Regions from separate parts of the Pseudomonas sp. B414 genome, predicted to be linked through region 2. Evidence: predicted binding sites of a transcription regulator. Region 2 holds the regulator's gene; each other region holds the start of a gene.
What was found. Region 2 encodes sigma-54, which starts transcription at its own class of promoters, with help from an activator protein. Its sites were predicted from a motif close to ANTGGCATNNANNTTGCTNT; they were not measured.

Region 1 (7,430 bases), on a different contig from region 2:
TGCTTTGTTTTGGGCTTTTTTGAGCTGTTTTTTTTCAAAACCTGACGAAGCAGGGGCTGCCCCAAAATGAGGCACATACACAGTTGCACACTTTAAAGGCCGCTTTTGATCAAAAAACCGGCAAATGGTTGTTCACTCATTCACCAACCCCGGTATGATCGCGCGCCCTGATGCACGCTGGAATACAAGCCTTGATGAAGTCCAACCTGATCGCCGCCGCGGAAATCGACCGTCTCGATACCTGGGCCAAATACTCCGCGCCCATGTGCGGCTCCTGTGTTTCCAGCTGCTGCACGCTGCCGGTCGAGGTCAAGATCAAAGACCTGATCCGCATCGGCATTGTCGATGAGTTCGAGATGGGCGACCCGCCGAAGAACATCGCCAAGCGCCTGCAGAAAGAAGGCATCGTGGAGCGTTTCAACCAGAAATCGGGGATTTTCACCCTGCAGCGCATGAGCAATAACGACTGCCTGTACCTGGATCGCAAGTCGCGCATGTGCACCATCTACGACATCCGCCCGGATACCTGCCGCAACCATCCGCGAGTGGGCCCGCGCCCGGGTTATTGCGCTTACGTGCCCAAGGCCGTTGAGCGCAAAAACAGCAGCGAGAAGTTGATGGTTTTTTAAACAGCTTACTCCAAGCCCGCTCCCACAGTAGATGTCAGGCGTTGCACAAAACCCGGACATAAAAAAACGCCCCCGACCGCAAGGTCGGGGGCGTTTTTGTAACCGCTAACTAAGTGACTTAGTTTTTGGCCTTTTTAGCAGCGCGGGTACGCTCGCCTTCGTCCAGGATCTTCTTACGAAGACGGATGGACTTAGGAGTCACTTCGCACAGCTCGTCGTCCTGGATGAATTCCAGAGCCTGTTCCAGGGTGAAGCGAACAGGTGGAACCAGAGCGATGGTTTCGTCTTTACCCGAAGCACGCATGTTGTCGAGCTTCTTGCCCTTGGTAGGGTTAACGCCCATGTCGGTGTCACGGCTGTTCAGACCAACGATCTGACCGTTGTAGATCTCTTGACCGTGCTCAACGAACAGCTTGCCACGCGCCTGCAGAGTTTCCAGGGAGTAGGTCAGTGCCTTGCCAGTCTCAACCGATACCAGAACGCCGTTCTGACGACCGGACATGGTGCCGGACTTCATGGTGTCGTAGCGATCGAAGATCGAAGTCAGGATGCCAGCACCGTTGGTCAGGGTCAGGAACTGGTTACGGAAACCGATCAGACCACGAGCAGGGATGTTGTATTCCAGACGAACACGGCCTTTGCCATCCGGCACCATGTTGGTCAGGTCGCCCTTACGCAGGCCGATTTCTTCCATCACCTTGCCCTGGGATTCTTCCGGGGTGTCGATGGTGACGTTTTCGAACGGTTCGTGCTTCACGCCGTCAACGATGCGGATGATTACTTCTGGACGACCAACGCCCATTTCGAAGCCTTCACGACGCATGGTTTCGATCAGTACGGACAAGTGCAGCTCGCCACGGCCCGATACTTTGAACTTGTCAGCCGAGTCGCCTTCTTCAACGCGCAGTGCAACGTTGTACAGCAGCTCTTTGTCCAGACGTTCCTTGATGTTACGGGAAGTCACGAACTTGCCTTCTTTACCGCAGAAAGGCGAGTCGTTTACCTGGAAGGTCATGGAAACGGTTGGCTCGTCAACGGTCAACGGCTTCATCGCTTCAACGTTCATCGGATCACACAGGGTGTCGGAGATGAACAGCGAATCCATACCGCTGATGCAAACGATGTCGCCTGCCGAAGCTTCTTCAACGTCTACACGGTGCAGACCGTGGTGACCCATCAGCTTCAGGATACGACCGTTGCGGCGCTTGCCGTCAGCGTCGATGGCAACAACCGGGGTGTTCGGCTTGACGCGACCACGGGCGATACGGCCAACGCCGATAATGCCCAGGAAGCTGTTGTAGTCCAGTGCCGAGATTTGCATCTGGAACGGACCATCACGGTCAACTTGTGGTGCTGGTACGTTGTCGACGATCGACTGGTACAGCGGGGTCATGTCTTCAGCCATTTCGGTGTGGTCAAGACCAGCAATACCGTTCAGGGCCGAGGCGTAAACCACTTTGAAGTCCAGCTGTTCTTCGGTAGCACCCAGGTTGTCGAACAGGTCGAAGATCTGGTCCAGAACCCAGTCCGGACGTGCGCCCGGACGGTCAACCTTGTTGATTACCACGATTGGACGCAGGCCGGCTTCGAAAGCCTTCTTGGTCACAAAACGGGTTTGCGGCATAGGGCCGTCTTGAGCGTCAACCAGCAGCAGAACGGAGTCAACCATCGACATTACGCGTTCAACTTCGCCGCCGAAGTCGGCGTGGCCCGGGGTATCCACGATGTTGATGTGGTAGCCGTTCCAGTTGATGGCGGTGTTTTTCGCCAGAATGGTAATACCGCGCTCTTTCTCCTGGTCGTTGGAGTCCATTACGCGTTCGTCGTTAAGCTCGTTGCGCTCCAGGGTGCCGGATTGACGCAAGAGTTTGTCTACCAGGGTGGTTTTACCGTGGTCAACGTGAGCAATGATGGCGATGTTACGTAGATTTTCGATCACTTGTGTATCTCGATCAGAGGATTCGGTGTGCTGACTGAGTCCAGGCAGCGATTAACAGTAGAGTCCGTGCAAGCCGTTACAGCTTGACGGCGGCGTCGGGGGGCCGGTGACGCAGGCCACAGGCATACAGCCCCGGGCTCTTAGCTCGGTCGATAAACGCGCACATTGGCATGTCCCTCACTGAGCAAATGGTGAGCATGCAGGCGACTCATCACGCCTTTGTCGCAATACAACAGGTACTGACGGGTGTCATCCAGTTCCTTGAAGCGGCTGTTCAGTGCATAGAACGGCAACGCTTGTACTTCGATGCCAGCCAGTTCCAGCGGTTGATCTTCCTGAGCATCCGGGTGACGGATGTCGATCACGATCTGGCCCGCCAGCACTTCGCTGACTTCTTCGACTTGCAAGTCCTGGCCCAATTCATCGATTACCCGATCAATCGGCACCAGTTTGGCCCGCTCAAGCGCTCGCTCAAGCACGGCCATATCAAACTGTTGTTCTTCATACTCCACGCGGTTGCGCTTGGCGTGGGTCTTGGGGTTGACCGAAATCACCCCGCAATATTCAGGCATGTGCTTGGCAAAATCGGCCGTACCGATTTCTTCCGCCAAATCAATGATGTCCTGCTTGTGGCTCGCGATCAGCGGGCGCAGCACCAATTTGTCAGTAGCCGAATCAATCAGCGACAAATTGGGCAGTGTCTGGCTCGAAACCTGGGAAATCGCTTCACCGGTCACCAGCACTTCGATATCCAGGCGTTCGGCAATACGCGTTGCAGCGCGCAACATCATACGCTTCAAAATGACGCCCATATGACTGTTATCGACTTTGCCGAGAATTTCGCCCAAAACTTCTTCGAACGGAACGCTGACAAACAGCACGCGTTGCGAGCTGCCGTACTTCTTCCATATATAGTGCGCGACTTCCATCACGCCCAGTTCATGGGCACGTCCGCCCAGGTTGAAGAAGCAGAAATGGCTCATCAGGCCGCGACGCATGATCTGGTAGGCCGCAACGGTGGAATCGAACCCGCCGGACATCAGCACCAGGGTCTGCTCAAGCGAACCCAGCGGGTAGCCACCAATACTGTCGTGCTGGTTGTGAATCACAAACAACCGTTGGTCGCGAATTTCAATTCGAACTTCGATTTCCGGCTTTTTCAGCTCGATTCCGGCCGCACCGCACTCACGACGCAGCTTGCTGCCAACGTATTTCTCGACTTCCATCGAGGTAAACGGGTGCTTGCCAGCGCGTTTGCAACGCACAGAAAAGATCTTGCCCGCCAGTGCATCGCCGAAGTGCAGTTTGCACTTTTCAACGATGTCGTCGAAGTCGCCCAACGGGTACTCGTCAACCTGCAGGAAATGCGCGATGCCCGGCATGCAGCTCAGGCGTTCGGTCATTTCTTTCAAGGCTTTAGGGTCACTTACGCGCGTTTGCAGCTCGATGTTGTCCCACACGCCCGTCACCACCACAGCCGGGTCCAGATCGCGGAGCACAGTGCGGATGTTTTTGGCCAATTGACGGACGAAACGCATCCGAACCGGACGGCTCTTGATAGTGATTTCTGGGAAGACTTTAACGATTAGTTTCATGAAAACAGCGCGCGAGCAGCCTGCCAAAAAAGGGGGGCGCGGATTATAGCGGAAATTGCTCAAGGTTTAACCAGTTATCGTACAAACGGTTTTCGCCGCACCAAAATGGAACATAAAGGCCAGATTTCGCTTCATTAGGGTGCGATAAACGCCGCTAATCGGTAGTCTGCCCCGCTTACCTGCTTGAGATTGGCGCATTACGCCCTAATCGGGGCACTGGCATGCAATTTGCTCCCTTGTGAGGCAGGTTGCCTTGGCAGAGTATTCGCGCCGGCATCAACCACTTATTAAGGGCTCTCCACTACCAAGCCCTAAGCCACCCCGGAGGACACTATGTCGAAGTCGGTTCAACTCATCAAAGATCATGACGTCAAGTGGATTGATCTGCGCTTCACTGATACCAAAGGCACTCAGCACCACGTGACCATGCCGGCCCGTGATGCGCTGGATGAAAACTTCTTCACCGACGGCAAAATGTTCGACGGCTCCTCCATTGCTGGCTGGAAAGGCATCGAAGCGTCCGACATGATCCTGCTGCCAGACGACAGCACGGCCGTTCTGGACCCGTTCACCGAGCAGCCAACGCTGATCCTGGTGTGCGACATCATCGAACCTTCGACCATGCAAGGCTATGACCGCGACCCACGCGCCATCGCTACCCGTGCCGAGGAATACCTGAAGTCCACCGGTATCGGCGACACCGTGTTCGTCGGTCCTGAGCCTGAGTTCTTCATCTTCGACCAGGTTAAATTCAAGTCCGATATCTCCGGCTCCATGTTCAAGATCTACTCCGAACAAGGTTCGTGGATGTCTGACCAGGACGTGGAAGGCGGCAACAAAGGCCACCGTCCAGGCGTCAAAGGCGGCTATTTCCCTGTTCCGCCATTCGACCATGACCACGAAATCCGTACCTCCATGTGCAACGCCATGGAAGAAATGGGCCTGGTTATCGAAGTTCACCACCACGAAGTGGCAACTGCCGGCCAGAACGAAATCGGCGTGCAGTTCAACACCCTGGTGAAAAAGGCTGACGAAGTTCAGACCCTGAAGTACTGCGTACACAACGTGGCAGACGCCTACGGCCGTACCGCTACTTTCATGCCTAAACCGCTGTACGGCGATAACGGCTCGGGTATGCACGTTCACATGTCCATCTCCAAGGATGGCAAGAACACCTTCGCAGGCGAAGGCTATGCCGGCCTGTCCGACACCGCCCTGTTCTTCATCGGCGGTATCATCAAGCACGGTAAGGCTCTGAACGGCTTCACCAACCCGGCTACCAACTCCTACAAGCGTCTGGTGCCAGGCTTCGAAGCTCCGGTAATGCTGGCCTACTCGGCTCGCAACCGTTCCGCCTCGATCCGTATTCCTTACGTGTCCAGCCCTAAAGCTCGCCGTATCGAAGCCCGCTTCCCGGACCCGGCAGCCAACCCATACCTGTGCTTCGCCGCACTGATGATGGCTGGCCTGGACGGCATCCAGAACAAGATCCACCCTGGCGACGCAGCTGACAAAAACCTGTATGACCTGCCGCCTGAAGAGGCCAAAGAGATCCCACAAGTTTGCGGCAGCCTGAAAGAAGCCCTGGAAGAGCTGGACAAGGGCCGTGCGTTCCTGACCAAAGGCGGCGTTTTCAGCGACGACTTTATCGACGCTTACATCGCCCTGAAAAGCGAAGAAGAAATCCAGGTTCGTACCTTCGTACACCCACTGGAATACGAGCTGTACTACAGCTGCTGATCCAGAATCATCCGCGCTAGCGGCATGATTTGAAAAGGCCTCCTACGGGAGGCTTTTTTATGCGCAACGTCTTACACCCCCTTCAGCAATGCCCGCTCACCTTCTCACCTCCACCTGACAGCCACACCAAAGCGCGATCTGTAATTTGAGCCAATCTCTCAAAACGGACGTTGCCATGCCCCTTACAAACACCCTCAGAGCCTTTTTCCTGTCGCTTGCCTGCTTCACGCTGCTCGGATGCGGCAACAACCCGGTCAGCGTAGAGGTCGAGCAACTGCTCAAAACCAGTGAAACCTGGGATGGCACGCCTTACGCCCGCTACTCCCACGGTCAACCTGAAATCACCGTTGTCAAAATCACCATTCCCGCCAACACCTCGCTCAACTGGCATGAGCACCCCATGCCCAATGTGGCCTACGTGCTGTCGGGCGAGCTATTGGTGGAGATCCGTGACAGCGATAAAAAAATAACCGTCAGCAAAGGCCAGGTGCTACCCGAAGTCGTCAACACCGCCCACCGCGGTACCAGCGGTAACGAGCCGGTTGAGCTGATTGTGTTTTATGCCGGTGGCACAGGTATGCCCCTGTCCAAGTAAGCTCCTTGCAGGTATCTCCCGCCTGGAGCATGCCCCAGCGAGCCTGCTCGCGAAGGCTACTAACGATTCTCTGAGGCCTTCGCAAGCAGGCTCGCCCCCCCACAGTGGCTCCCCTCACTTAAGTAAACAGTACTGGCGCAAAGCCAAAATATTGGGGGGGCTGAACCTATTCAGCTTAATTGCACTATATTGGTGCAACAACTCATCAAATGTACGCACGCCAGCCCAATTTGGTTCAAAACGACACACCAGCGCATCAAGAGAGCCATCTGATCGGGCCCGAAGTCCCTATTTCAGGCAATTCGCGCTTCTTTTCGGAGCCTTGGTTTGGTTTTTGCATTTTCCTTGCACCAGCGCCTCACCCGCGCACGCAATCCGGGATCGGCCCATGACCATCAGTGACGCCCTGCACCGACTGTTACTCGACAACCTGACCACCGCCACGCTGCTGCTCAATGCCGATTTACGCCTTGAGTACATGAACCCGGCGGCAGAGATGCTGTTGGCAATCAGTGGTCAACGCAGTCACGGGCAGTTCATCAGCGAACTGTTTACCGAATCCACCGAAGCGCTGCATTCGCTGCGCCAGGCGGTTGAGCAAGCGCACCCGTTCACCAAGCGCGAAGCCATGCTGACCTCACTGACGGGCCAGAGCCTGACGGTGGACTACGCCGTAACCCCCATCCTGAGCAACGGTGGCACCCTGCTGCTGCTTGAAGTACACCCCCGCGACCGCCTGCTGCGCATCACCAAGGAAGAAGCCCAGCTGTCCAAGCAGGAAACCAGCAAGATGCTGGTGCGCGGCCTGGCCCACGAAATCAAGAACCCCTTGGGCGGCATTCGCGGCGCAGCACAACTGCTGGCCCGTCAGTTACCTGACGAAAACCTGCGCGACTACACCAACGTCATCATTGAAGAGGCCGACCGTCTGC
Region 2 (7,430 bases):
AGGTTATCGAGCACAAGGCCGAACAGGTTCACGTCTACGTCAAAACTGGCCGAACCCACTTGATGGACGCCATGCCTGTGCGTATGAGCCAGGTGCTCAACGGCTGGGCGCAGCAACTCAAGGCCAATATCGAGCACCTGCACAACTTGCAGCCAGCATTGCAGTCGCTGGCCCAGGGTGGCACGGCGGTAGGCACCGGGATTAACGCGCACCCGCAGTTTGCTGCCTTGTTCAGCCAGCAGCTTAGTGCTTTGACCCAGGTGAAGTTCACCCCGGGCAAGGACCTGTTTGCCCTGATCGGTTCGCAGGACACCGCCGTATCCGTATCGGGGCAGCTTAAGGCCACCGCGGTGTCGCTGATGAAAATTGCCAACGACCTGCGCTGGATGAACTCCGGTCCCTTGGCCGGCCTGGGCGAGATCGAGCTTGAAGCCTTGCAGCCAGGCTCCTCGATCATGCCGGGCAAGGTCAACCCGGTAATCCCGGAAGCCACGGCAATGGTTGCCGCCCAGGTGATCGGTAACGACACGGTGATCACCATCGCCGGTCAGTCCGGCAACTTCGAGCTGAACGTGATGTTACCGGTGATTGCCCAGAACCTGCTGAGCAGCATCGAGTTGTTGGCCAACTCCAGCCGCTTGCTGGCCGACAAGGCCATTGCCAGCTTCAAGGTCAACGAGGCCAAGCTCAAAGAGGCGCTGTCGCGCAACCCGATTCTGGTGACGGCGCTTAACCCGATCATCGGCTATCAGAAGGCCGCTGAAATCGCCAAGACCGCCTACCAGCAAGGGCGCCCGGTGATTGATGTGGCGCTTGAGTACACCGATCTGCCACGTAGCCAGCTTGAAGTATTACTCGATCCCGAGAAGTTGACTGCTGGCGGCGTTTAACCCATCGACACTGCTTTGGAGGCTCACATGGAGCACTGGAAACGCACGATCGAAAGAGCCAATCGCTGTTTCGCCGAAGGCGAGCTGGTTGATGCCCGAGAGCATTACCTGCAGGCGCTCGCGCTGGCACAGGTGTTGTTCGAGCGCTGGAGTGATGCCGACGAAGCAGTGGCGGCCTGTGTCATTTCGCACCACAACCTGGCGGATCTGCATTTGCGCCTCAACCAGCCAGAGGAAAGCGTGGAGTACCTCTGTGCGATCCATCAGAGGTTGCTGCAAACCATGCAGAACACGCGCCTGACGCTAGCACTGCGTGAAGCTGCGCTGCGCCAGAGCAGCAAAACCTATGTAGAGCTTTTGAACTTCATCAGCGAGCACGGTGAATACCCGCGCTCCAATCTGTTGCTCAAAAGCAATGTGGCTCAGACCAGCCATGAGTTCTCGACTGTTAGCGGCCATCACTTAGGAGCACATTGATATGACTTATACCTTGCCTGCCTTGCCTTATGCCTACGACGCGCTTGAACCGCATATCGATGCGCAAACCATGGAAATCCACTACACCAAGCATCACCAGACTTACATCAACAACCTGAACGCGGCAGTGGAGGGCACGGAGTGGGCACAGTGGCCGGTGGAAAAACTGGTAGCCAGTGTCAACCAGTTGCCCGAAAAGCTGCGGGCTGCCGTGATTAACCAGGGCGGCGGGCATGCCAACCACTCGTTGTTCTGGGAAGTCATGAGCCCTAAAGGCGGGGGCAAGCCTGAAGGTGCGCTGGCCAAGGCCATTGATGAGCAACTGGGTGGCCTTGAGGTATTCAAGGAGAACTTCACCAAGGCGGCGTTGACCCGTTTTGGCAGTGGTTGGGCCTGGCTGAGCGTGACCCCGCAAAAAAAACTGGTGATCGAAAGCAGTGGCAACCAGGACAGCCCACTGATGAACGGTAATACGCCGATTCTGGGGCTGGACGTTTGGGAACATGCCTACTACCTTCGTTATCAGAATCGCCGTCCGGAATACATTAACGCGTTCTATAACGTGATTAATTGGCCCGAAGTGGCGCGCCGTTATCAAGCAGCGATCGGCTGAGCCCACTTAAAAGGATTCAGGCGGATTATGGGCACGCAAATAATGGCGGTCGGTGGGGTACGAATGTTTCGCTATGCCCTCGGCACGCTCTTGCTGTTAGCGGGCATGGCCTTGCTGGTGGCCAAGGGTCTGGTCTGGCTGGATCTGGAGCCGAAGTTGCTGCGGGCGCTGCAGGGTGGTTCGCTCTGTGCGCTGGGGACTGCATTGGGTGCGGTGCCGGTGCTGGTGATTCGCAAGATGCCGATGGCGGTCAGTGATACCTTGCTTGGCTTTGGTGCCGGGGTAATGCTGGCAGCTACGGCTTTTTCGTTGATCGTGCCGGGCATTGCTGCCGCCCAAAGCCTGGGTTTGTCACCCTGGGCTTCCAGCGGGCTGGTCAGCGCAGGTATTTTGCTGGGCGCATTCTGCCTGTTTCTGGTGGATCGCAAGGTCTCGGGTGCAGGGCCGGAGGTTTTTGTCGGCCGCCCCGGTGAGCCGGTCATTGCTCCGCGCATCTGGTTGTTTGTGATTGCGATAGTGGCGCATAACATTCCCGAGGGCATGGCGGTAGGGGTGTCGGCAGGTGGCGGCATGCCTGATGCCGATAGCCTGGCCATGGGCATTGCCTTGCAGGATGTGCCGGAAGGTCTGGTGATTGCTCTGGTGCTGGCTGGGGCGGGGATGTCGCGGGTCAAGGCGTTCCTGATTGGTGCGGCTTCAGGTTTGGTTGAGCCGGTGTTTGCTGTGCTCTGCGCCTGGCTGGTGAATCTGGCTGAGGTGTTGTTGCCGTTGGGGCTGGCATTGGCCGCAGGGGCGATGCTGCTGGTGGTGACCCAGGAAGTGATACCGGAGTCCCGGCGCAATGGTCACGAGAAACTGGCGAGCCTGGGCTTGTGTGTCGGCTTTTGCCTGATGATGGTGATGGATACGGCGCTGGGGTAAAAACTACTGTGGGAGCGGGCTTGCTCGCGATAGCATCACCTCGATCAATCAGATAGACCGAGGCGCCTGAATCGCGAGCAAGCCCGCTCCCACAGGATCGGTGTTGCTGCTTTATTCGCCTTCATCAAAGAAGTTGTTGATGAGCTTGGCCAGCGCATCCAGCGCTTCCTGCTCTTGCTCACCCTCGGTCTTTAGGTGGATGGTGGTGCCCTTGCCAGCTGCAAGCATCATCATGGCCATGATACTTTTGCCATCGACCATGGACTCAGGTGTGCGACCTGCCCGGACCTGACACGGAAACTGCCCTGCGACACCGACGAACTTTGCTGACGCCCGGGCGTGCAGGCCCAGTTTGTTGATGATTTCAATTTCCAGTGCAGGCATCGCGGGGTAGATCCTTCAAGTTAGGTCGCGGTGGCGAACCTGGACGTTCTTCAGAGTTTCTTGCAGGCATTTGCCCAGGCGTTCAGTCAGGTACACCGAGCGGTGATGCCCGCCTGTGCAGCCAATACCAATGGTCACATAGGCACGGTTGCTGGCAGCAAAGCGCGGCAGCCACTTAAGCAGGTAGCTGGAGATGTCCTGAAACATCTCCTCTACATCTGGTTGTGCGGCCAGATACTCCGCCACCGGCTGGTCCAGCCCGGATTGCTCACGCAACTCGGGCTTCCAGTAGGGGTTGGGCAGGCAGCGCACGTCAAACACCAAATCGGCATCTACCGGCATCCCGCGCTTGAAGCCAAACGACTCGACCAAAAAGGCGGTGCCGGGCTCAGGCTTGTTCAGCAGGCGCAACTTGATGGTGTCACGTAGCTGATACAGGTTCAGATTGGTGGTGTTGATGGTCAGGTCAGCGAGGTCAACGATTGGCCCAAGCAACTGGGTTTCATCGCGAATGGCTTCGGCCAGCGAGCGGCTTGCGCTGCTGAGCGGGTGGCGCCTGCGTGTTTCCGAGAAGCGCTTGAGCAGGGTCTCCTCGTCGGCATCCAGGTACAGGACATCGCACTGGATATGACGGCTGCGAACCTCTTCAAGCAACTGCGGGAAGCGCGACAGATGGCTTGGCAGGTTGCGTGCATCGATCGACACGGCTACCAGCGGTTGCGCCAATTCAGTATGAATCAGCGCCCGCTCGGCCAGTTCAGGCAGCAAACCGGCAGGCAGGTTGTCGATGCAATAGAAACCGTTGTCTTCAAGAACGGCGAGGGCAGTGCTTTTACCGGAGCCGGAGCGTCCGCTGACTATGACTAAGCGCATGATTAATGACCGTTCTGTACGTCCAGAACAACCTGATACAACGCTTCGTTGCTGGGTGCATTACGCAGTCTTTCGCGTACGTCTTTACGATCGAGCATGCTGGCGATCTGCCGGAGCAGTTCCAGATGTGCATCGGTTGCCGCTTCTGGCACCAGCAAAACGAACAGCAGGTCGACCGGCGCGCCATCGATGGCGTCGAAATCTATGGGAGCATCGAGGTGCAGCAAGGCGCTGACAGGCGACTCGCAGCCCTTGAGGCGGCAATGGGGTATGGCGATGCCGTTGCCAAAACCGGTGGATCCCAGTTTTTCACGGGCAATCAGGCTCTCGAATACATCCTGCATTTCCAGACCAGGCACTTCGCGGCTGATCAGGTTGGCAATGTGTTCGAGTGCGCGCTTTTTACTGCCGCCCGGCGCGTTCACCAAGGAACGGCCGGGGGTCAGGATACTTTCAAGTCGGATCATGGGTAGGGAGTATTAACGACCGGTTGCGCCCTGGAGCAGGCTTTGGGTCTTTTCCTTATGCTTTTTCAGTTGGCGATCAAGCTTGTCAGTGAGCAGATCAATGGCGGCATACATGTCGTCATGCTCGGCGTTGGCAACGACTTCTCCTCCATGGATGTGCAAGGTGGCCTCGATTTTCTGTTTCAGTTTTTCGACCGCCATCGTTACCTGTACGTTGGTAATCTTGTCGAAGTGACGCTCCAGTCGGTCGAGTTTTTCGCCGATGTATGCGCGTAGCGGTTCGGTGACTTCCAGTTGGTGTCCACTGATGTTGACTTGCATACAGTTTCTCCTTTGATGCCATTGCATAAAGCAGCAGGCCGAGCAGCCTGCCACTGAAACGCCGGGGTCCGTGGCTTACATCAAACGCTTGCGTTCGCTCGAAGGCGCTATCCCGAGGGATTCGCGGTACTTGGCGACGGTGCGACGGGCTACCTGAATACCTTGTGCCTCCAGTAAACCAGCGATCTTGCTGTCACTCAACGGCTTTTTCTGATTTTCCGCAGCAACCAGTTTTTTGATGATGGCGCGGATCGCGGTGGAGGAGCATTCACCGCCTTCAGAGGTGCTGACGTGGCTGGAGAAAAAGTACTTCAGCTCATAAATACCCCGTGGGGTATGCATGAATTTTTGCGTGGTCACCCGCGAGATGGTGGATTCGTGCATGCCCACCGCTTCGGCGATGTCGTGCAGCACCAGAGGCTTCATGGCCTCGTCGCCATACTCCAGAAACCCGCGCTGATGCTCGACGATCTGGGTCGCCACTTTCATCAGGGTTTCGTTGCGGCTTTGCAGGCTTTTGATAAACCAGCGGGCTTCTTGCAGCTGGTTGCGCATAAAGGTGTTGTCGGCGCTGGTGTCGGCGCGGCGCACAAAACCTGCGTACTGCGCGTTCACCCGCAGGCGCGGCACCGACTCCTGGTTGAGTTCTACCAGCCAGCGGTCATTGTCCTTGCGCACGATCACGTCAGGTACGACGTATTCGGCTTCGCTGGATTCGATCTGCGAGCCCGGGCGCGGATTGAGGCTTTGTACCAGTTCGATGACCTGGCGCAGTTCATCCTCTTTGAGCTTCATGCGACGCATAAGCTGGCTGTAGTCGCGTGCGCCCAGCAGGTCGATGTAGTCCGTGACCAGGCGCTTGGCTTCGTTCAGCCAGGGTGTCTTGGCTGACAGCTGACGCAATTGCAGCAGCAGGCACTCGCCCAGATTGCGTGCACCAATGCCCGAAGGCTCGAACTGCTGAATACGGTGCAGAACGGCTTCGATTTCATCGAGCTCGATATCCAGTTCCGGGTCGAACGCTTCGAGAATTTCTTCGAGGCTTTCGTCCAGGTAGCCCTGGTTGTTGATGCAATCAATCAGGGTTACGCCGATCAGGCGGTCGGTATCCGACATCGGCACCAGGTTCAATTGCCAGAGCAGGTGGCTTTGCAGGCTTTCACCGACAGAGGTGCGGGTGGTGAAGTCCCACTCGTCGTCATCGTTGCTTGGCAGGCTGCTGGCGCTGGTCTGGTAGACGTCTTCCCAGGCGGTGTCGACCGGCAATTCATTGGGGATGCGGTCGTTCCAGTCGCCTTCTTCCAGGTTGTCTACGGTTTGCGCGGACTCCTGATAGGTGGGTTCCTGAACGTCGGTATTGGGTTTTTGCTCAATGTTGTCGGCAAGAGGGTCTGCGTTGTCGAAGTCGTCGCCTTCTTCTTGGCGCTCGAGCATCGGGTTGGATTCCAGAGCTTCCTGGATTTCCTGTTGCAGATCGAGGGTCGACAATTGGAGCAGGCGGATGGCCTGTTGCAGCTGAGGTGTCATTGTCAGCTGCTGGCCCATTCTCAGGACTAGCGATGGTTTCATGGCAGGGGCTTAACACCTTATTCGCCGGCGCACATGGCGCCATCCACTACAGGGCGCGTGAGCGCCAAACATAAGCAAATTATATGCCTGAAACTGGTGCGTTTGCCTAGGGGGCGGTCTAAATTAGTTTAGTGGCCATGGCGTCAGTTTTGTGCGGCCTGTCGCGCGCCGGGCCAGTAAATAGCCGGTAGGCTTTTTGCTGGTCAGGCGCTTTGGTGTCCGGGAGTTGCCTTGCCTTACAGGCGGAACTCGTGACCCAGGTAAACTTCTCTCACCAACTTGTTGGCCAGAATCGTTTCAGCATCACCTTCGGCGATCAGTTGGCCGTCGTTGACGATATAGGCGGTTTCGCAGATATCGAGGGTTTCGCGCACATTGTGATCGGTGATCAGTACGCCAATGCCCTTGGCCTTGAGGTGGTGAATGATTTGCTTGATATCGCCGACCGAGATCGGGTCAACCCCGGCAAAGGGTTCGTCGAGCAGGATAAACTTGGGCGCGGTGGCCAGTGCGCGGGCAATTTCTACCCGGCGACGCTCACCACCCGACAGGCTCATGCCCAGGTTGTCGCGAATGTGGTTGATGTGGAATTCCTGCAGCAGGCTTTCCAGCTCTTTGCGCCGGCCTGCCTTGTCGAGTTCCTTGCGGGTTTCGAGGATCGCCATGATGTTGTCGGCGACCGACAACTTGCGAAAGATCGAGGCTTCCTGCGGCAAGTAACCGATACCGGCGCGTGCGCGACCGTGCATTGGTTCATGGCTGACGTCCAGATCGTCGATCAGGACGCGGCCCTGATCGGCATGCACCAGGCCGACGATCATGTAGAAACACGTGGTTTTACCCGCGCCGTTAGGGCCGAGCAGGCCCACGATTTGCCCGCTGTCGATCGACAGGCTGACATCACGCACGACCTGA
Region 3 (7,430 bases), on a different contig from region 2:
AACTGGGCGTCGAGGTAGGCGTTGTACACACGGCGCACGTCGGCCAGGGTGGTGCCGGTGCCGATAAACACCCCGCCCACCTGTTGCGACGCGCCACTGCCCTGGACGATTTGCTGACGCGAATAGCCCGAGGTATTGGCGTTGGCAATGTTGTTGCCGACAGTAGCCAATGCGCCCTGGCTGGCGTTCAGCCCCGACATCCCGATGTTGATCAAACTCGCCATGGTTCAAACCTTATAAATTCGTGAGAGAACCCGTCGAGGCGTAGCTCTGGTAGGTTTTCATTTGCTTGGCTATCTGCGAAATCTTGCTCGCGTATTCAGGGTCGGTCGCATAACCGGCCTTCTGCAACTCGCGCACAAACTGCTCCGGTTTATCGGCCGCGTTGAGTACTTCTTTATAACGATTGTTGCTCTGCAACAGCGTCACCAGATCGTGGAAGCTGTCTTGATACGAGTCGTAGGAGCGGAAGTCCGCCGTTTCCTTGACCATCTGCCCGCCCTTGAACTCGCTGGTGATGGCCCGCGCCTGCGCGCCCTGCCAGCTGCCGGTGGCCTTGATGCCAAACAGGTTGTGGCTGCTGCTGCCATCTTGCTGGCGCATCACCGATTTGCCCCAGCCGGTTTCCAGCGCAGCTTGCGCCACCAGATACAGCGGGTCGACGCCAATCCGGTCGGCAGCCTGCTGCGCCATCGGCAGCATGGTGGCGACAAAGGCATCCGGTGATTCGAACGCCTGCTTGGCCGGCGCCAATGGTGGCTGGGCCACGGCACGGCCATAAATCTGCATCCGCCCTGATGCGCCACTGGCGCTGAGCATCGGCTGGCGGCTGCCCTTGAGCACGGCATCCAGCCCCGGCGAAGTACGCCCTGGCACAGTGCCGGTGTTCAGGGTGGAACGCGCAGGGTCCGCCGAAGGCACGATCCCGGCCAGCAGCCGATCCGTCAGCTTGCTCGGCAACGCCAGACGGCGCTGGTTGAGCATGGCCATATCGTTTTTATGCGCACCCTGGGTCGCACTCGGAGCCACATCGACCCGCGAAGCCCACAGCGCACGCTGGCCATTGGAGCGCACAAACGGGCTATCGGCCGTGTTGGTGGCTGCCGGGGTTTTGACTTCAGCGTTCAATGCGGTGGTGGCCGCAGCCTCCCCCGGCACTGCGGATTTGTTTTTCGACATCTGGCGCATCAGCACATCGGCCAGGCCGATACCGCCGCCCTGGCGGGACAAGGTCACCGACAGCTGCTGGTCGTACATTTCCTGATACTGCTTGGCCGCCGGGGTGTTGAGCGGGTTGTCCTTGCCCAGCACTTCGTTGGCCGAGCGCATCGACTTGAGCATTTCGTTAAGGAACAGCGACTCGAATTCCTGCGCAACCTTGCGCATGTTCGCATCGCTTTCGCGGTCGCCGACCTTCAGGTTGTTAAGACGATTGAGGTCGGTAAAGGCTCCCGAATCGCTGCCACCCAATCCTGCGGTCTTGGACATATCCATGCTGTCAGCCTCAGATCACGATCAGGTCGGCTTGCAAGGCGCCGGCCTGTTTCAGTGCTTCGAGAATCGCCATCAAGTCACCTGGCGCTGCGCCCACCTGATTCACCGCTCGCACGATTTCGTCCAGGGTGGTGCCCGGGCCGAACTTGAACATCGGCTTGGCTTCCTGCTGGGCATTCAGGCGCGAGCGTGGCACCACGGCGGTTTCACCGTTGGACAAGGGGCCGGGCTGGCTGACGATAGGGTCTTCGGTGATGGTCACGGTCAGGCTGCCGTGGGTCACCGCGGCCGGCGAAACCTTGACGTTCTGGCCGATCACGATGGTGCCGGTACGGGAGTTGATAATAACCTTGGCCACCGCCTGGCCCGGGTCGACTTCGAGGTTTTCCAGGATCGACAGGTAATCGACGCGCTGGCTTGGGTCCAGCGGCGCGGTCACCCGCACCGAGCCGCCGTCGATGGCCTGGGCCACGCCGGGACCGAGCAGGTCGTTGATCTTGTCGACAATGCGCTTGGCTGTGGTGAAGTCCGAACGATTGAGGTTCAGGGTCAGGCTGTTGCCCTGGTTAAACCCACTGGGCACGGCACGCTCGACCGAGGCACCACCGGGGATGCGCCCGGCCGAGGGAACGTTGACGGTGATTTTCGAGCCGTCACGGCCTTCGGCATCAAAGCCGCCCACCACCAGATTGCCCTGGGCCACCGCATAGACATTGCCGTCGATGCCCTTGAGCGGTGTCAGCAGCAGCGTACCGCCGCGCAGGCTTTTGGAGTTACCAATGGAGGAAACGGTGATATCGATCACCTGCCCCGGCTTGGCAAACGCTGGCAAATCGGCACTGATCGACACCGCCGCGACGTTTTTAAGCTGCACATTGCCCGACCCTGGCGGCACCTTGATACCGAACTGCGACAGCATGTTGTTGAAGGTCTGCAGGGTAAATGGGGTTTGCGTGGTCTGGTCGCCCGTACCATTCAACCCGACAACCAGGCCATAACCAATCAATTGGTTGGAGCGCACGCCGGAAATGCTGGCGATGTCTTTCAACCGCTCGGCGTGGGCGCCCAGGGAGGTCGACAACAGCAACACGGCTGCCAGCAGATGCTTGAGGTTGGGCATGGCGAAAGTCATCACTAAAAAGGAAACAGCGGGCTAAGGAAGAAGCGGTCAAACCAGCCCGGCTGGCTCGCATCGGCAAATGAACCGGTGCCCGAATAGGTAATGCGCGCATCGGCGACGCGGGTCGACGACACGGTGTTGTCGGTGGCGATGTCATCGGCACGGACCAGGCCGGCAATGCGCACCAGTTCGTCGCCGGTGTTGAGGGTCATCCACTTCTCGCCGCGCACGGCGATGATGCCGTTGGGCAGCACATCGGCCACGGTCACGGTGATCGAACCGGTCAGGCTGTTGCCCTGCCCGGCCTTGCTATCGCCCTTGGTGGCACGGCTGCCGCTGTAACCGGCATTCAGGCTCAGGTCGCCACTGCCCAACGGGTTATTGGTGGTCAGGCCGCTGCCGAACAACGAGGTCAGGCCGATGCTGGTGTTGCTGTTCTTGCCGATGGCCGAGTTGGCATTTTTGCTCGCCTGGGTCCGCTCGTTCAGGGTGATGGTGATGATGTCACCGACACGGTACGCCTTGCGGTCGCTGTACAGGTTCTGCTCGAAACCGGCCTGGTAAATCGAGCCGTTGTTGGCCGCAGCCGGCAGCGGCGTACGCGGCAGCACAGGTGCGTAGTACGGATCGTTGGCCCGCGGCGGCGGACTGACGCAACCGGCCACAAAGGTAATGGCGCCTAGTGCCAGAACAGAAAACAAGCGCTTCATGAGCTCTCCCGCTATTTCACGTAATTACAGGTTTTGCGTCACAAACGACAGCATCTGGTCAGCGGTGGAGATGACTTTGGAGTTCATCTCGTAGGCGCGCTGCGTGGTGATCATATTGACCATTTCTTCCACGGTGCTGACGTTGGAGGTTTCCAGCATGCTTTGCATGGTCAGGCCAAAGCCGTTGAGGCCCGGAGTACCGATTTGCGGTGCGCCGCTGGAGGCGGTTTCGAGGAACAGGTTACCGCCCTGGGACTGCAGACCGGCGGGGTTGATAAAGTCGGCGGTTTGCACGTTGCCGATCACTTGCGCAGCCGCAGTGCCAGCAATGGTCACCGACACGGTACCGTCCTGGCCTACGGTGAAAGTCTGCGCATCGGCAGGCACCACAATCGCCGGTTCCAGGGCAAAGCCGCTGGCGGTGACGATCTGGCCGTTGGAGTCCAGGTGAAAGGTACCGTCACGGGTGTAGGCCGTAGTCCCGTCTGGCTGCATGATCTGGAAAAAGCCACGGCCATTGATGGCCATATCCAGCGGCTGCTCGGTGGTTTGCAGGCTACCGGCGGCGAAGTTCTTTTGCGTGCCGACGATACGCACGCCGGTACCCAGTTGCAGGCCCGAGGGCAGCTCGCTGTCCTGGGTCGACTGGGCACCGGGCTGGCGTTTGATCTGGTAGAGCAAGTCCTGGAACTCGGCGCGATCACGTTTGAAGCCCGTGGTCGACACGTTGGCCAGGTTGTTGGAAATGGTGGTCAGGTTGGTGTCTTGTGCAGCCAGACCTGTTTTTGCAACCCATAGTGCCGGAAGCATGCTGCTCTCCTCGCGCGCCGGTTTCTCGGCGCTGCGTTCAAATAATTAGCTGATGGACAGGACGCGAGTCATGGCCTGATCGTCTTCTTTGGCGGTATTCATCATTTTGATATGCAGTTCGAACTGCTTGGAAAGCGCCAGCACCGAGGTCATTTCATCGACCGCATTGACGTTGCTCGCCTCCAGAAACCCCGAGGTCACCCGCACATTGGCATCCGCCGCAGCGGGCTGACCGTCATTGGTGTGGATCAGGCCGTCGAGGCCCTTGCTCATGGTTTTCAGGTCCGGCTGCACCAGCTTGATCCGGTCCACTTGCGCCATCACCCGCGGGCCTTCGCCCTGGGCGCGGATGCTGATGGTGCCGTCTTCGCCGACTTCGATCTGCTGCTGGGGGGGCACTGCAATCGGCCCGCCATTGCCCATGATCGGCATGCCGTTGCCGGCGCGCAGGATGCCCAGGGCGTCGACATTCATGCTGACGGTGCGCACATAGGCTTCACTGCCATCGGGGGCCTGCACGGCCAGCCAGCCATCGCCGGACACCGCCACGTCCAGATCACGACCGGTCTCGACCATGGCACCGGGGCTGAAATCGGTCGCCGGGCGCTCGCTCATGGCAAAGGCCCGCGCCGCAAAGCTGTCGCCAAACACCGGCATCGAACGCGCCTGCTCCAGGTCGCGCTGAAAACCGTTGGTCGAGATGTTCGCCAGATTGTTGGCATGGGCCTTTTGCGCCAGAGCGTTCTGACTGGCGCCGGTCATTGCCACATAAAGGTACTTGTCCACAGTCTTTCCTCTGTCTGACGGACGCTTGCCGCCCACCGCTGTACTGCAGTGGCTAAAGCAATTTGCGCACCAACTATTTTTTGACGGTGGTAAAGGCCGGTTTGACTGGGCTTGCGGGAAGTTGGAGAGGTGCTGAGAGACGGGGTTAGACGGCGGGGTTATGCCGGTAGCGGCAAGCAATGGCCTGCCAGACGACGCAACACCTGTGGGAGCGGGCTTGCTCGCGATGCCGGCGACCCGATTTGTCTGGCACACCGCGGCGATACCATCGCGAGCAGGCTCGCTCCCACCAGTAAATGTTTAAAGGCTCAGGTTTCCTTGCCCGGCTTGATAATGTCGTGCTCACGCAGCTTGTTGGCGATGGTGGTGTGGGAAACCCCCAAGCGCTTGCCCAGCAATCGGCTGCTGGGATGCTCGGAATAAAGCTGCTCCAGCACCGCCTTTTCGAAACGCCCGACAATCTGCTCCAGCCCACCGTCCAGCGAAAACTCACCCAGTGGCTGACGCACGCCATAATCCGGCAAACGAATATGCTCGGCCTTGACCACCCCGCCATCACACAGCGACACCGCCTGAAACAGCACGTTCTCCAACTGCCGCACATTGCCCGGCCAATGGTAGTGGCTCAGGCGATCCATGGCCGCAGGTGCCAGGCGCGGCAGCGCGCAGCCGATTTGCCGGCTGGCCTGGTCGAGAAAATGCTCGACCAGTGGCTCCAGCCCGTCCAGGCAGTCGCGCAGCGGTGGAATATGCAGCGACAACACGTTAAGCCGGTGATAGAGATCCTGGCGGAACTCGCCCCGGGCGCACAGCTCGGACAAGTCGACCTGAGTGGCGCACATCACCCGCACATCCAGATACACCTCTTCATCACTGCCGACCCGGCGAAAGCAACCGTCCTGCAAAAAGCGCAGCAATTTGACCTGCAAGCGCGGGCTCATTTCGCCCACACCATCGAGAAACAACGTACCGCCCGCCGTCAGTTCCAGCAGACCCAACTTGCCCTCGGCCCGTGCCCCTTCAAAAGCACCGGGGCCGTAGCCGAACAATTCGGTTTCGGCCATCGACTCGGGCAAGCCTGCGCAATTGAGCGCCATCAGTGGCGATTGCCCGCGCGGGCTGGCCAGGTGACAAGCCCGGGCCAGCAATTCCTTGCCGGTGCCGGTTTCGCCTTCTATCAATAGCGGCGCATCCAGCGGCGCCATACGCCGGGCTTCGCGCACTACAGCGGCCATGACTTTTGAGCTTTGGAAGATGCTGTCAAAACCGCGCAGCTCCTGCTTGCGCACATTGTAGATCTGCTCGCCCACGCGGTCGGCACGGTGCAGGGTCAGCACGGCACCCGCCATCGCCTCGCTTTCGTCGTGCTCCAGTTGCAGCGGCGCGATATCAGCCAGGTACACCAACCCCTTGATCTTGACCCGCAGGCCGTTGATCCGCGATTTGTTGGCCCGCACCAATTCAGGCAGGTCGAAGTCTTCGGCATAACGGGACAGGGAAATCCCCGGCACCTCATCTACCCGCACCCCGAGCAACTGCGCGGCTGCGCGGTTGGCAGCGACGATGCAGCCGCCCATATCAATGGACAGCACCGGAAACTCCAGCGCGCCGAGCAAAGCGTTGAGTTCCATATGCCGACGCTCGCTGGGCATAAGGCCGACACGCTTGACCCCGAATACTCCGGCAATGGTTTCAAACTTCGGCCGCAGGGCCTGGAACTGCAGATTGATCAGATTCGGGCAATACAGATAGATCGCATTGCCCTGGTCGCCCCCCACCTCACCGCGCTTGACGTTGATGCCATAGGCAACCAGCAGGTTGAGAATGTCGCGAAGAATGCCAATCCGGTTTTGGCAGTGGACTTTGATACGCATGGGCAGGGCTCGGGAATAACTGACAATGGAGATCTAAATGTGGGAGCGGGCTTGCTCGCGATGCAGACGGCGCGATTTGTCTGACACACCGTGCTGATGCCATCGCGAGCAAGCCCGCTCCCACACCTGATCACAAAGGGAATTGTTTTTTGCCCTTAGGGGCATTTCATCGTCACGATTTTGTGACAGTTTCACTGTCGCATGCTCAAGAATGACAACCCATTCTTCAGTCCGTAACGAATACTTTACGAATAAGGCCCATCATCCCAGCATTACCGGCTTTAGGCTAGCTGCACGACGCAATCACTTGGGGTATCACTAAGACATCGCAACAACACCGAATAATAAAAACGATTTTCTTGCGGAGAGCCCCATGAAGCACACGAAATACGTCGCCCGTGAGCCTGATGCCAATGGCTTTATCGACTACACACCTGCCGAACACGGGGTGTGGAACACACTGATTACCCGTCAGCTGAAACTGCTCGAAGGCCGTGCCTGCCCTGAATATATGCAAGGCATCGAAAAACTCGGCCTGCCCCACGACCGCATCCCGCAATTGAGCGAAATCAACCAGGTACTCGGTGCCACCACTGGCTGGCAAGTTGCCCGGGTGCCCGCACTGATCCCCTTCCA

Region 1: glnA (glutamate--ammonia ligase) is a predicted target of sigma-54. The motif match lies at 4,379-4,398, and genes of this name have one in related genera.
Region 3: ACZRMH_RS12770 (flagellar basal body rod protein FlgF) is a predicted target of sigma-54. The motif match lies at 4,975-4,994, and genes of this name have one in related genera.

What each region holds. Positions count from the first base shown of each region.
Region 1 is NZ_JBUZTQ010000004.1:95,693-103,122, forward strand. It holds gene ACZRMH_RS05085 (YkgJ family cysteine cluster protein) at 192-629, shown strand; gene typA (translational GTPase TypA) at 748-2,568, opposite strand; gene thiI (tRNA uracil 4-sulfurtransferase ThiI) at 2,709-4,163, opposite strand; gene glnA (glutamate--ammonia ligase) at 4,497-5,903, shown strand; gene ACZRMH_RS05105 (cupin domain-containing protein) at 6,079-6,498, shown strand; gene glnL (nitrogen regulation protein NR(II)) at 6,887-7,430, shown strand, end outside.
Region 2 is NZ_JBUZTQ010000015.1:92,287-99,716, forward strand. It holds gene ACZRMH_RS14640 (class II fumarate hydratase) at 1-890, shown strand, start outside; gene ACZRMH_RS14645 (hypothetical protein) at 918-1,367, shown strand; gene ACZRMH_RS14650 (superoxide dismutase) at 1,369-1,980, shown strand; gene ACZRMH_RS14655 (ZIP family metal transporter) at 2,008-2,901, shown strand; gene ACZRMH_RS14660 (HPr family phosphocarrier protein) at 3,013-3,285, opposite strand; gene rapZ (RNase adapter RapZ) at 3,301-4,158, opposite strand; gene ptsN (PTS IIA-like nitrogen regulatory protein PtsN) at 4,161-4,625, opposite strand; gene hpf (ribosome hibernation-promoting factor, HPF/YfiA family) at 4,638-4,946, opposite strand; gene ACZRMH_RS14680 (RNA polymerase factor sigma-54) at 5,022-6,515, opposite strand; gene lptB (LPS export ABC transporter ATP-binding protein) at 6,752-7,430, opposite strand, start outside.
Region 3 is NZ_JBUZTQ010000012.1:97,110-104,539, reverse strand. It holds gene flgK (flagellar hook-associated protein FlgK) at 1-224, opposite strand, end outside; gene flgJ (flagellar assembly peptidoglycan hydrolase FlgJ) at 235-1,494, opposite strand; gene ACZRMH_RS12785 (flagellar basal body P-ring protein FlgI) at 1,505-2,614, opposite strand; gene flgH (flagellar basal body L-ring protein FlgH) at 2,629-3,324, opposite strand; gene flgG (flagellar basal-body rod protein FlgG) at 3,349-4,134, opposite strand; gene ACZRMH_RS12770 (flagellar basal body rod protein FlgF) at 4,180-4,920, opposite strand; gene ACZRMH_RS12765 (sigma-54-dependent transcriptional regulator) at 5,229-6,794, opposite strand; gene phhA (phenylalanine 4-monooxygenase) at 7,168-7,430, shown strand, end outside.